One region of the Modicisalibacter sp. MOD 31.J genome, then DNA from elsewhere that is predicted to be linked to it. Evidence: predicted binding sites of a transcription regulator. Region 1 holds the regulator's gene; each other region holds the start of a gene.
What was found. Region 1 encodes FliA, which starts transcription of late flagellar genes. Its sites were predicted from a motif close to CTAAAGTTNNNNNNNNNNCNGCCGATA; they were not measured.

Region 1 (4,276 bases):
TGGCACCTGTTCGCCGCCCGCGACGCCTTTCTGCTGGCCGGCGGCGCGCGCGAGCCGATGGCGAGTCGTTGAGCATGAGCGGCGGAGATCAGGCGGCCGGATTGCGCCGCTGGGCCGAAACGCTCGCCCCGGACACCGCGCAGGCGATCATCGACGATACCGCGACCTTGACCGCCGTCGAGTCGACGCCGACACGGGTCTTGATGGTCGTGGGCCTGCCGGGCGGTGACCAGGCCTCGACGACACCGGTGGTCGAGGCGCTCCAGCGCTGGCACGCGCAGGGGCAGCGCTGGGTCGGCGATCCGCTCAACTGGCGGGTGGTGCCGACCCAGGCCGACAGCCCGCATCTTGCCGCACTCGTTGCCCAGCAGCGTCACTGGGCGCTCTGGGTCGGACGTGACGGCGAGGCCTTCCGGCGCAGTTACCGGCTGCTCAAGCAGCTTGCCGAGCATGGCGGGCCGCGTCGCCTGTTGCTGGTGCATCCGCCGCTGGCGTCCCGCTCGGGGCTGCTCGCCAATCTCCAGCAGGCGGCGGCGGGCTTTCTGGGCTTCGAGCTGTGGATCGTGCCGGCGAATCGTCGCGAAGGGCAAGAGGCGTGAAGCGCCGTCACTGGCTGATGGCCGTGGGATGGCTGATGGCTCTGCCGGCCTGGGCCGGTGCGCCGGGAAGCTGGGTCGGCGATGCCCGCGCGGTCCGCGTGTTCACGCCGGGGCGGCTCGTCGATTCACGGGCCATCGAGCCGCCGGCCGCCGTTCGCGGCGAGATCGCCTCGGTTGCCTGGCGCTTCGATGTCCCCCCCGGGGCGGTCGGGCTGCGGGCCTGGTTGTGCCATCCGCAGCGTTGCCTCGCGCTCTCCGCGGCGCGCGGGCGCAGCAAGGGCCTCGCGGGGCTGGCGGCCGATGCGCCACTGCGTTTCCGCTTCGGGCTGGTGCGGGGGCATCAACCGACACGACCGCTGCGTATCACCGGCCTTCAGGCGATCGTCGATTACCGCTGAGGCCGCAAAAGCGGAAATAACCTGACAAGCGGCCGGGTATTTACCGCTTGGCACCTCGCCGATGCAGGCAATAATGCCACCATCGGCAGCCATCTCTGCGCTGCCCCCGGTAATGGGGTCGAGACGAACGGATGTACACGGCACAGGGTAAAATCGATCAGCAGGCCTTGCTCGACCAGTATCTGCCCGTGGTGCGTCGGCAGGCACTGGCCCTTCAGGTTCGCCTGCCCGCCAGCGTCGACCTGGACGACCTGATCCAGGCCGGCATGGTGGGCCTGCTCGATGCGCTCGGACGTTACAACGCCGCGCAGGGCGCCAGCCTGACCACCTACGCCAGTCAGCGCATTCGCGGTGCCATGATCGACGAACTGCGCAGCCGCGACTGGGTACCGCGCAGCGTGCGTCGTCATGCACGCGAGATCGACGAGACCATTCGTCGTCTCGAGCAGCAGTTCGGACGACCCGCGGAAGAGCGCGAGATCGCCGAGGCGCTGTCGCTGGACCTCGACGATTATCGCCAGCGCCTCGCCGATACCAATGGCGGGCATCTGCTCGGCTTCGAGGAGATGATCGAGGAGGGCGGCGAGCCCGAGGGCGGTGACGGCGCGCCACAATCCCCCTTCGAGGCGCTGGCCGGCTCCGAGCAGCGCGAGCGGCTGATCGCCGCGATCGAGCAATTGCCCGAGCGCGAGAAGCTGCTGCTGGGCCTCTACTATCAGGAAGAGCTCAACCTCAAGGAGATCGGCGCCGTGCTCGGCGTCAGCGAATCCCGGGTCTGCCAGCTCCATAGCCAGGCCGTGGCACGGCTGCGCGCTCAGTTGAAGGCCGACGCCGAGGACTGATCGGCCGGTGGCCCCGCGTATTGGCGTCGGGGCCTTTTCCTCGGGCAGCGGCTAGCCGCCGGCCCGATAGCGGCGGATACCCTCGGCGATGCGTGCCGCCACGTCGTCCCAGTTACTGCCCAGGGCGTGCACCAGCGCCGGGTAGCCATCCTCGTCGAGGGTCGTGGTGACCGCAAACGGTGTCACCTCGACGATCTCCCCCGACGCATCGCGTAATTCCCAGCGCCCGCTGGTCACCGCCACGCCATCGTAGCGCCCCTGGAACCGATCGACCTCGACGCTCAGATGCAAGGCGCCACTCGGGTTGCCGCCATCGAGCACTCGGGTAGCGGGCAGCCGTTGACTCAGCCGGTCGCGCAAGCCCCGCCACAGCTGTCGGTTCAGCGGCTCCGCCCACTGGTGATTGCTGGCCTGGTGCAGGCGGATGGCGTCGGTCTGCAGCACGATGCCCGGGTCGTCGAGATAGCGGCTGACCGTCACCCCGTCGATGACCAGGGTGTCGCGTACCGGCGCCGGGGGTGCTTCGCCGGTCGGTTCGGGCCCCGGCAGCATGTAGCGCGGGGCGGCGTCGCTACCCCCGCCGGTAGCGCAGCCGGCGAGGGCGATCAGCAGCGCGAGCGCAGCGATCCAGCCGCCACGACGCCCGGCTTTCACTCCTTGTATCGGCATGGCGATTCCTTCCGTGTCATGGTTTGGGGGCCCGCGGGATCGGGTCCTGGCCGGCGCTGTGATCGAAGATCAGCGCATTGGGCTGCTCGCTGAGCGTCTCGGCCAGCGGCTGCAGGTCGCGGACCAGGCGCTCGATGCTTTCCAGCGTGTCGTCGAGCTTGCGATAGGCCTTCGAGTCGGGCGAGAGGCCGTCGAGCGCGCGTTGCAGATTCTCGAGCGTGGCGTTGAGGTTGCCGGGAATCTCGCGGGTCGCCGGGTCGTCGAGCATCTGGCGCAGGGTTTCGGCGCTCTGGCGCACCTCCTCGAGAGTCGCCTGCGAGGTCGCCATGGTCTTGTCGAGCTTGTCGAGGATCGGCTCGACCTGCAGCTCGTTGAGCTTGTCGAGCAGGTTCGAGACCTTCTGCTCGATCTGCGCGAAGCCGCCCGCGGTGGTCGGGAAGACCGTCTTGCCCTCGAAGGTTTCCGGCTGGTACTGGCCGCGCTGGTCCTTGTCGAAATTGAGGTCGACGAACAGCGCTCCAGTGAGCAGGTTACCGTTCTTGAGCGAGGCCCTCAGGCCATAGCCGAACATGCGCGTGAAGCGTTGACGCCACTCGTCGAGATCGATCGGCTGGTTGTCGAGGGTCAGGCGCTGTGGCTCGATACGGATCAGCACCGGGATCGCGAAGCGCTGCCGCGAGTCGGGCTGTGGCGCGGTGAAGTGCCAGGGCACGCTGACCACCGTGCCCACGCGCACGCCGCGATACTCCACCGGCGAGCCCTTGGAGAGGCCGCGCACGGTGTCGTCGACCAGCAGCACGTATTCCAGGTTGCTGTTGTAGGTACCCTGCAGGGCGCTTTCCTCGTCGGCATAGAGCGTGTAGGTGCTGTCCGGCTCGGCCTTGGGACCCGGCGGAATGTCCTCGGGGATGCCGAAGGTCACGCCGCCGCCGACCAGGGCCTCGAGCGATTCCATCTGCACGCTCACGCCCTCGGAATCGAGATCGACCTTGATCCCCGAGGCCGACCAGAAGCGGGTGGCCTCGGTGATCAGGGTATCGTAGGGCGATTCGATGAACAGCCGATGGTGCATCTCGCGATCGTCGGGATCGAAGGTGGCGTCCTCGACGCGGCCGACGGTGAAGCCCTGATAGGTGACGGGGTCGCCGACGCGCAGCGAACTGCCCAGCTTGCTGACCAGGTTGATGCGCACGCCCTCGGCGCCGGGCGGGGCGACCGGCGGCTGGTCGAGGACCTTGAAATGGTACTTGCGCTCGTCGTCCTGGCCGGGCTGGAGCTGGATGTAGGCCCCGGAGAGCACGGTGTTCAGGCCGCTGATGCCCTCGCGGCCGATGCGCGGCTTGACCACCCAGAAACGTGTGCCCGCGTTGAGCATGCGTTCGGCGTCCTCGCTCATCCGCGCGGTGACCACGGTGTGCGAGAGATCGTCCGACAGGCGCACGCTCTCGACCCGGCCGACCTCGACGTTGCGGGTCTTGATCAGTGTCTTGCCGGCCTCGATGCCTTCGGCGTTGGGCATCTCCAGGGTGATCTGCGGGCCGCGCCGGCTGACGTTGTCGTAGACCAGCCACAGGCCGATCAGCACGGCGACCAGCGGAACGATCCAGATCGGCGAGATGCGGGACTGCACCTGGCGTTGGGCGCGGTGCGCTTCAGGCATGAGAGGCTTCCTTGACGGACGACGGGGATTGCCACAGCAGGCGTGGGTCGAAGGTGATCGCCGCCAGCATGGTCAGCACCACCACGGCGGCGAAGGCCAGGGCCGCGG
Region 2 (4,276 bases), on a different contig from region 1:
TCTAGCAGAGCGCCAACATTACCGCAAGGCTATCGCGACCTATCGGCAGGCATGGGAACTTCTACCCGAGCCAAAGCAAGAGTGGGATGCTGCATTATGGCTGCTCGCCGCCATTGGCGATGCCAATTTTCTTGACGACGATTACGCCGCGTGTCGTGACAACTTCAGTGCCGCAATGCACCTTCCCGGGGCCATCGGAAATCCATTCCTGCACCTTCGGCTCGGCCAGTGCCAATATGAACTCGGCAACATGGCAAGAGCCGAGGACGAACTGGCACGAGCCTACATCCCTGCAGGCAAGGCAATTTTCGAACTCGATGATCCCAAGTATTTGACGTTCATCAAATCCAAGTTACAACCACCGCCGCAAGGCTGGCCGGAAGGGTGGTAATGACACCCAACCATCGGTTTCCCGCCCCAGGCTATATAACCGGATGCCGATGGACGCACTTCCTCGGCGATGGCGCCGCCAACTATCTGCCGGGCGAGATGGCGACGATCCTGGTGTCGCTCGACCTGTCGATGCGCTGGGCGTGATGGCGCAGGGTCCGCAGGCCGCCTGGGTTTTAGTGGGTGGTCCTGGGCCTCCCGGAACACGAACGGACCGCGTGAGTCAGACCGGACAGTGTGCACGCCGCCTCAGTGGCCGGTATGACGCACCGAACCAGCCACCGGCTTCCAGTGCGACGATCTACACTCACTGCGAGCGTCGACACGGGACGCCCGTCCGCGACAATCCGCGTCAGGAGTCATCCATCATGCACTCACCCACTCGGGGAATCGCTGCCTGCCTGCTCTGTCTTGCCCTCGCGCTCCCGGGCATCGCCGCGGCCGACGCGCCCTCCCCGAAGGCGGTCATCGCCGAAAGAAAGGCGGAGAACCTGCAGGACAGCGCCGCCTCCGATGGCGACGGCAAGCCGCCCACCAGGGCCGAGCTGATCACCCCACCCGGCGTCCAGGCCGTCGACCCCGCCGGTGAAGCGCCGCTCGACGACCCCATTACCTGTCTGGCGCGTTCCATCTACTGGGAGGCCCGCGGCACCGAGGCCACCGACATGGAAGCCGTCGCCAACGTGGTAATGAACCGACTCGGCAGCCCGGGGTTCCCCGATACTGTCTGCGGCGTGGTCAAGCAGGGCTCGGAACAGGGCAGTTGCCAGTTCTCGTGGTGGTGCGACGGGCGTGCCGACGATGCCAGGGAGGACACCGCCTACGACACGGCCAAGGAGGTCGCACGCAAGGCGCTCAACGGGCAACTGAAAGATCGGACCGGCGGCGCACTGTTCTTCCATCACCGCAATGCGGCACCCTACTGGTCGAAGCAGTTCACCCAGACCTTCGAGGCTGGCGACTTCATCTTCTATCGGCCGGAGGGCGACTGCCCCTGCTGATGATCGCCGGCACGGCGAGGCGAGAAAGGAGACGCCGCGGGATCACCACGGCGCCGTAGGTAGCGCCCGATCAGGCGACGGTGTTGATGCGGGTACCGACGGTGCCGGTCGTGGCCAGCTGGTTCTGCGGAGTCACGGAGTCCATCAGTTGTTCCATCTGTGACGCTTGCGTATCCAGCGCCTGCTTGAGCAGGCTCGTCTGGGCCTGCTGGTCGGCATTGAACTGCTGAAGGGCCACGGCCGTGCCCACGGTGGCGTTGACGGATGTATCCACGTTGCGAACCTCGGCATCGGTGAGTGTATGTCGAACCTACACCCTGTCTATCGGCATCGCCACGCCCAACCTTAGCGCGGATACGAAATACCAACACGAGCGCCTCGACCGTGACATCCCGCTTCCCGAACGCCGCTCGCCGATGGCGTCGTGTCGCGATCACGCCCTAGCCTCTGAGATAACATTATGGAATCCAATTAATAATAAACATGAATTGTTTTTATAAAAGGAGCGCTATACCGTCACTCGACCCCCGAAGCGACGAGTACCAAGGCGATGACGACGCCCCCGAGCCGAACGAACGGCAGTTGGCAGATGAACCTTTGGATCAGCGGTGGCGGAGCCTTCATCAATGTCGTGGCGATGACATTGATGTTGCCTTTCCTGCCCGCCTACCTGGAGACCCTGGACGATTACTCCACAGACGCGGTGTATCTCTGGTCAGGGGCGATCTATTCGGCGACCTTCATCACCGCGGCCTTGCTCGCGCCGCTGTGGGGAAAGCTATCCGATCGTTACGGCTGCCGTCTCAACCTGGTCCGCGCCAGCCTGGGCATGTTCGTCTGCATGACGCTGATGGGGCTGGCGACCAGCGCCTGGCAACTGGCATTGCTGCGCCTGCTGACCGGCGTGGCCGGCGGCTACGCGTCCGGCGCGACCATCCTGATGGCCCGGGAGGCGCCCGCCGAGCGCAGTGGCTACGCACAGGGCGCCCTCTCGGCCTGCATCCTCGCGGGCAGCCTTGTCGGCCCCGCCCTGGGCGGCATCCTCGCCACTCATGTGGGCATGCGCGAGGCCCTGTTGATCACCGGCAGCCTGATCTTCGTCAACGTCCTGGCGACCGCCCTGCTGATTCGCGAGCGAGTACCGCCGGGGCGCCGCAATTCCCAGGCCGACTCCCGCCCCGCGACGACTCGGGTACGACCGGTCATGCTTGCGGTGCTGGTGGCCACCGCAGGCCTGATGGTCGCTACCCTGTCGATCGAGCCGATCATCTCGACGGTCGTCGCCGGACTGGACAACCACGGCCTGGCGATGGCCTCGGCGGCCGGCCTGGTACTCTCCGCCACGGCGCTGGGCAGCCTGATCTCGTCGCTGAGGCTCGGTACCCTCGCCGACCGTTACGGCGCCCGACGTGTCGCCATCGCCGGCCTGTTGGTCAGCATCGCCTGCATCGTGCCTCAGGCCTTCGTCGACGATCTGATCACGCTGACAACGCTGCGTTTCGCGATGGGGCTCGCGCTCGGCGGCGTGCTGCCCTGCCTGAAAGCGGCGCTGCGAGAACTCGGCAATGACGCTGCCCAGCTCGGCGTGGTGCTGGGCTGGTCGACCGCCTTTCAATACCTCGGTCAGGTACTCGGCCCGCTGCTCGGCAGCATCATCGCAGCCGGATGGGGTATGCCCCATGTCTTCGTGGCGACGGCGCTGGTGTCGCTGGCCTGTGCCCTGCTGCTGGCGGCCATTCGCGACGAGACGGCCCCGGCTACCGCGTGAGCTCAGTCGTCCAGCGCGAAGGCGAGCGCTGCCCGGGCGTGCAGGTCGGTGGTATCGAACAGCGGCAACGCGGTGTGCGCCTGCTGTACCAGCAAAGCGATCTCGGTGCAGCCCAGGATCACGCCCTCGGCCCCCCGCGAGGCCAGCGTGTCGATGATCGCCAGGTAGCGCTCGCGGGAGGTGTCGTCGATGGTTCCCAGTACCAGCTCCTGGAAGATGATGTCGTGAACGGCCTGGCGCGCTTCGGCGTCGGGGACCACGACCTCGATACCGTGACGCTGCTCCAGACGTTCCCGATAGAAAGGCTGCTCCATGGTGAAGCGCGTTCCCAGCAGGCCGACGCGGCGAATCCCGGCCTCGCGCAGCGCCGCTCCCGTGGCGTCGGCGATATGCAGTAGCGGAATGTCGATGGCGGTCTCGATCGCCTCGGCGACGCAATGCATGGTGTTGGTGGCCAGCACCAGGCAGTCGGCGCCGCCCGCCTCGACCTGGCGCGCCGAGGCGGCCAGGTAGCGTCCGGCCGCGTCCCAGTCGCCGGCCCGCTGCAGGGTCTCGATGTCGGCGAAGTCGACGCTGACCAGGCACACGCGGGCCGAATGGAAGCCACCCAGGCGGGCCTTGACGCCCTCGTTGAGCAGCCGGTAATAGCTCTGGGTCGACTCCCAGCTCATCCCACCGAGCACACCGATGGTCTTCATGCTTGTCTCTCCTTGGATAGGTATTCCAGTGCATGGGGCGACGACGGGGCCGATCCCTTGGTTCCGTCGTCGATGGGGCATGGAGTCGCCGCGACCGCTCCTCCGGCGGCCGCGGCCACGCTAGGTCAGCGCCGCGCCACAGTGGGGACAGTATCCCCCTTCGTCACGGTTGCCGGCCACCCGCGGCGTGCCGGTGAGCGGCAGTTGACGCACCTCGACGCGCGCGGCGAAGGCCTCGGGGTCGAGCGGCCTGACGGCGCCGGCCTCGACATGCAGGCCGACATCGCGCAGCAGGCGCGCGTCGAGGTGGGCCAGCGACTCGAGGGTCACGCGACCACGGCGACGGGCATGCAGCGCACGTGCGATGTTGCGGTAGAGTGTTGCCAGAATCATGGGTCGGTCTCCTGTCGGGAGGCCGG
Region 3 (4,276 bases), on a different contig from region 1:
GGGATGCTCTATCCAGCTGAGCTATAGGGGCGAGGCGAGCCGAAGCGCATTATAAGCGTCTGACCCGTCGAGATAAACCCGCCGGTCGCTCGGGCGATCTCAGGCGAGTTCCCGCATGGGTCGCAGGGGGTTGGCCGGCACGGCATCGCTCGCCAGGTAGTGGGCGATGACCTCCTCGGCGGGCATCGGTTCGCCGAACAGGAAACCCTGGGCCAGGTCGCACTGGAACGCTCTCAGCGCCTCCAGTTGCGCTTCGCGCTCGACGCCCTCGGCCAGCACCTTGCGATGCATGGCGTGTGCCATGTCGATGATGCCGCCGACGAACTGGCGCTGGTTGGCGCGGGTATCGATGTTGTTGATCGCGCTGCGGTCGATCTTCAGGGTGTCGATCGGCAATTGACTGGCGTAGGTGATCGAGGAGATCCCCGAGCCGAAATCGTCCAGGGCGATGGATGTGCCCAGCTGCTTGGCCTCGAGCAGTTGGCTGCAGGCCAGGTCGAGGTCGTGGAACTGGCTGGATTCCAGCACCTCGATGGTCAGGTAGGGCGTGGCCAGGCCGAGGGCGTCGCGGGTCTCGGTGATGGCGCGCAAGAAGCTGCCGGTCTCGATCTGATCCTGGGACAGGTTGATGCTCACGGTGGTGGTGAAACCGTGACTCTGGAGCTGCTTGGCCATGTACCCGGCCTCGCGGACCAGCCATTGGCCGAATGGCAGGCTCAGCGAGGAGTGCATGATCACGTCGATGAAGTGCTGCGGGCCGAGCACCCCCTCCTGGGGATGACGCCAGCGGGTCAGCGCCTCGAAGCTGTGGGTATGGCCGCTGGCCAGGTCGACGATCGGCTGGAAGTAGAGTTCCAGTTCCCCATCCTCGAAGGCTTCCTTGATGCGCTGGAAGGCGTCCTGACTGCGGGCCTCGATGTATCGGTGTGCCCGGGCGATACGATTCTTGCCGCCCAGCTTGGCCTCGTACATGGCCTGGTCGGCGCTGTCGATGAGGGTGTTGGTACTGAGCCGGTAGTCGTTGGTGAAGGCCAGGCCGATCGACACCGAGATGCCGACCAGTTCGCCATTGGCGAGCTGGAAGGGCTGGATCAGGTCGTCGATGATCTTCTGCGCCACCTTGGACGCCTTGTCGCCGTTGCCCATGCCGGTCAGGGCGATCACGAACTCGTCGCCGCCGAAGCGGGCGACGATGTCGGTGCTGCGCATCAGGCGCTTGAGTCGCCGGCTCACCTCGACCAGCAACTCGTCCCCGGCGGCATGGCCGTAGCCGTCGTTGATCGGCTTGAAGTCGTCGAGATCCATGAACAGCACCGCGATCCCGCTTTCGGTGAACTGCAGGCTGGTCAGGTGGGTCTCGAGCATGGCGATGAAATGCTCGCGGTTGTAGAGGCCGGTGAGCGGGTCGTAGATCGCCATGCGTTCCAGGCGCGCCTGATTGAGGCGCTGCTGGGTGATGTCGCGGAACACGCTGACGTAATTGACGACCTCGCCCGTATCGTCGCGCACCGCCGAGATGGTGGTGTTGACGATCAGCTGGCTGCCGTCCTTGCGGGTGTTCCAGATGTCGCCGGACCAGAAGCCGTGCTGGTTCACCGCGGTGAACATCGACTGGTAGAAGGTGGCGTCGTGCTTGCCGGAGGAGAGCATCTGGGGGGTGTGGCCCAGCACTTCCGCGCGCTCGTAGCCGGTCAGGCGGGTGAAGGCCGGGTTGATGTCGATGATGATCTTGTCGGCATCGGTCACGGTGATGCCATCGTGGGTGCTGTCGAACACCGCCATGGCCAGCCCCAGCCGGCGGTGATCGGTGACGTTCTGCTGGATGCAGATCAGATAGCGATGCCCGTCGTGGTTGGCGACCGGCGACAGCGTCATCTCGATGCGCAGGTGCGTGCCGTCCTGCAGGGCGTACTCGATGGTTTCCTTCAGGGCCCGGTTCTCGTCGAGTACCCGACGTATCGGCTCGCGGATGTCTTGATGCGAGGGGCCGGGTTGCAGCAGGCGGCAGTCCTGGCCGATCAGCGCGTCCTGCGTGCGACCCGTCAATTGCTCGAAGCCGATATTGGCGAAGAGCAGCGGAAAGCCCTCGCGCTCGCCATCGAGCACCGTGATCGCGATGCCGGGTAGCTCCAGCACCCGAACGACGGACTCGATCAGAGGCGGCAGTGGGACCAAGAGCGATACTCCTTTGGCAATCGACGGGCTATCACCGGGTTATCGGCCGAAGGTGGCCGAACTTGAGCGCTTTTTCATGCCAGGGGAACCGCCCGACGCGGGGGCCGGGCGCAGACATTCTTGCGGCCAGGGCGTAGACTGGCGGTTTTTTCACGAGACGCTGAGTGTGGACGATCGCATCTTCGACGGTCTGGCCGACAAGTTTGCCGACAGTCTCTATGGCAAGCCCCGCGGTGCGATTCGTCTGGCCCTGCTCGAGCATCTGCTGCCGCGCACCCTGACGCTCGACGGGCAACCGGCGCTGGACGTCGGCGGCGGGCTGGGGCAGATGAGCGCCTGGCTGGCCGCGCGTGGCCACCCGGTGACGCTGGCCGAACCGTCGGCGGACATGCTCGCCCGGGCCCGCGAGACGCTCGCCGGCCACGCGGGTATCACGCCCCTTCCGGCGACCCTCCAGGCATTGCCCCAGCGCGCGCCGGGCCCCTGGCCGCTGATCGTCTGCCATGCCGTGCTCGAGTGGCTGGCCGAGCCGCGTGCGGCGATCACCACGCTGGCTTCGCTGCTGGCGCCGGGGGGCGAGCTCTCGCTGATGGTCTTCAACCGCGACGCGCTGCGTTTTTCCAACGTCATCAAGGGCAATCTGGCCAAGGCGCTGGATGACCGCCTGGCCGGAACCGGCCGGCGCCAACGGCTGACGCCGATCGCGCCGCTGACGCATGCCCAGGTCGATCAGTGGCTGGCCGAGGCGGGGCTGGTGGTCGAGCACGTCGCCGGCATCCGCATCTTTCACGATTACCTGCGCCATCCCGAGCCGGACGAAACCGAGCTGGCCCGCCTGATCGAACTCGAGCGCCGCTACTGTGACGTCGAGCCGCACTGGCGCCTGGGCCGCTACCTGCTGTATCACGTGCGCAAACCCGAATCCCCACGAGGTGGAGACTGCCGATGAGTGCCGTTACCCCGGTCTGCCAGTTGCTCGCGCGCCAGGCATTCGACTACCGCGACTGGTTGTGGGTGGCGCCACCGGACGATCCCTGGCTGCGCGATACCGGCGGCGCGCTCTGGAGCGCCGATGCCGCGACCGCCCGGGCATGGCGTGACAGTACCGGGGCGATGATCCACGAGTCGCTGGAACCGGCGCTGGGCGCGCCGCCCGGCGCCGTGCTGTTCTGGCCCAAGGCCCATGCGCTGGGCGAATGGTGGCTGCTGGCGCTGTGTCGTCAACTGCCCGCGGGGACGCCGTTGCAGGTGGTCGGCGAGAACCAGGGCGGCATCAAGCGGGTGCTCAAGGTGCTGGCGGCGCTGGGCCTGGGCTGTCGCAAGCGCGACAGCGCGCGGCGCTGCACCCTGTTCGAGACACGTACCCAGCCGGTGGCGCTGGATCCCGACGAGCTCTGGTCGCGCTTCGAGGCGGCGGGGCTGACGCTGGTCAGCCATCCCGGGGTGTTCGGCCACGGCAAGCTCGACGACGGCACCCGGCTGCTGCTCGATCACCTGCCCGGCGATCTGGGGCAGGGCGGGGCGCGGCTGCTCGATGTCGGCTGCGGCGATGGCATCATCGCCGCCCGGCTGGCCCGCCAGGGCGGCGAGGTCACGGCGCTCGACGTCAGCGCCTTCGCCGTCGAGGCCACGCGGCGTACCCTGGCCGCCAACGGCCTGAACGGGCGCGTGCTGCACAGCGACGTCTATTCGGCGCTCGGCGAGGGCGAGCGCTTCGCGGCGATCGTCAGCAACCCGCCGTTCCATCAGGAGCGGCGCGTCGATTACGGGCCCGTGGCGCGCCTGATCGACGAGGCGCCGCGTCACCTCGAAGCGGGCGGGCAATTGCTGCTGGTGGCCAATGCCTTCCTGCCGTACCCGGACCGGCTCGAGGCGGCATTCGGTCAATTCACGGTGCTGGCCGACGACCGGCGTTTCCGGGTCTATCATGCCATCAGGCGTTGAAGGGTGTTCGACAAGGAGAGAGCAATGGCGGGAAGTCTGCGTGGGGCCCTGGTACTGGGCGGGTTGCTGGCCGTCGGGCTGGTCTGGGGCGGCAGCTATATCGAGGGCGCCGCCGAGGTCTGGCAGCAGGCGGGACGTAGCGTCACCGTCAAGGGGC

Region 2: KGR00_RS15110 (putative motility protein) is a predicted target of FliA. The motif match lies at 1,714-1,740, and genes of this name have one in related genera.
Region 3: KGR00_RS03965 (GGDEF and EAL domain-containing protein) is a predicted target of FliA. The motif match lies at 2,216-2,242, and genes of this name have one in related genera.

What each region holds. Positions count from the first base shown of each region.
Region 1 is NZ_JAGXFF010000002.1:217,832-222,107, forward strand. Features, by position in the region: gene flhF (flagellar biosynthesis protein FlhF) at 1-72, shown strand, start outside; gene KGR00_RS06490 (hypothetical protein) at 75-599, shown strand; gene KGR00_RS06495 (flagellar protein FlhE) at 596-997, shown strand; gene KGR00_RS06500 (RNA polymerase sigma factor FliA) at 1,129-1,839, shown strand; gene KGR00_RS06505 (PqiC family protein) at 1,891-2,508, opposite strand; gene pqiB (intermembrane transport protein PqiB) at 2,525-4,168, opposite strand; gene KGR00_RS06515 (paraquat-inducible protein A) at 4,161-4,276, opposite strand, start outside.
Region 2 is NZ_JAGXFF010000004.1:261,824-266,099, reverse strand. Features, by position in the region: gene KGR00_RS15125 (hypothetical protein) at 1-391, shown strand, start outside; gene KGR00_RS15120 (hypothetical protein) at 391-537, shown strand; gene KGR00_RS15115 (cell wall hydrolase) at 759-1,391, shown strand; gene KGR00_RS15110 (putative motility protein) at 1,462-1,665, opposite strand; gene KGR00_RS15105 (MFS transporter) at 1,981-3,159, shown strand; gene KGR00_RS15100 (aspartate/glutamate racemase family protein) at 3,162-3,857, opposite strand; gene KGR00_RS15095 (DUF1127 domain-containing protein) at 3,978-4,250, opposite strand.
Region 3 is NZ_JAGXFF010000001.1:896,763-901,038, forward strand. Features, by position in the region: tRNA gene KGR00_RS03960 (tRNA-Arg) at 1-31, opposite strand, end outside; gene KGR00_RS03965 (GGDEF and EAL domain-containing protein) at 100-2,175, opposite strand; gene KGR00_RS03970 (methyltransferase domain-containing protein) at 2,336-3,124, shown strand; gene KGR00_RS03975 (class I SAM-dependent methyltransferase) at 3,121-4,119, shown strand; gene KGR00_RS03980 (SIMPL domain-containing protein) at 4,144-4,276, shown strand, end outside.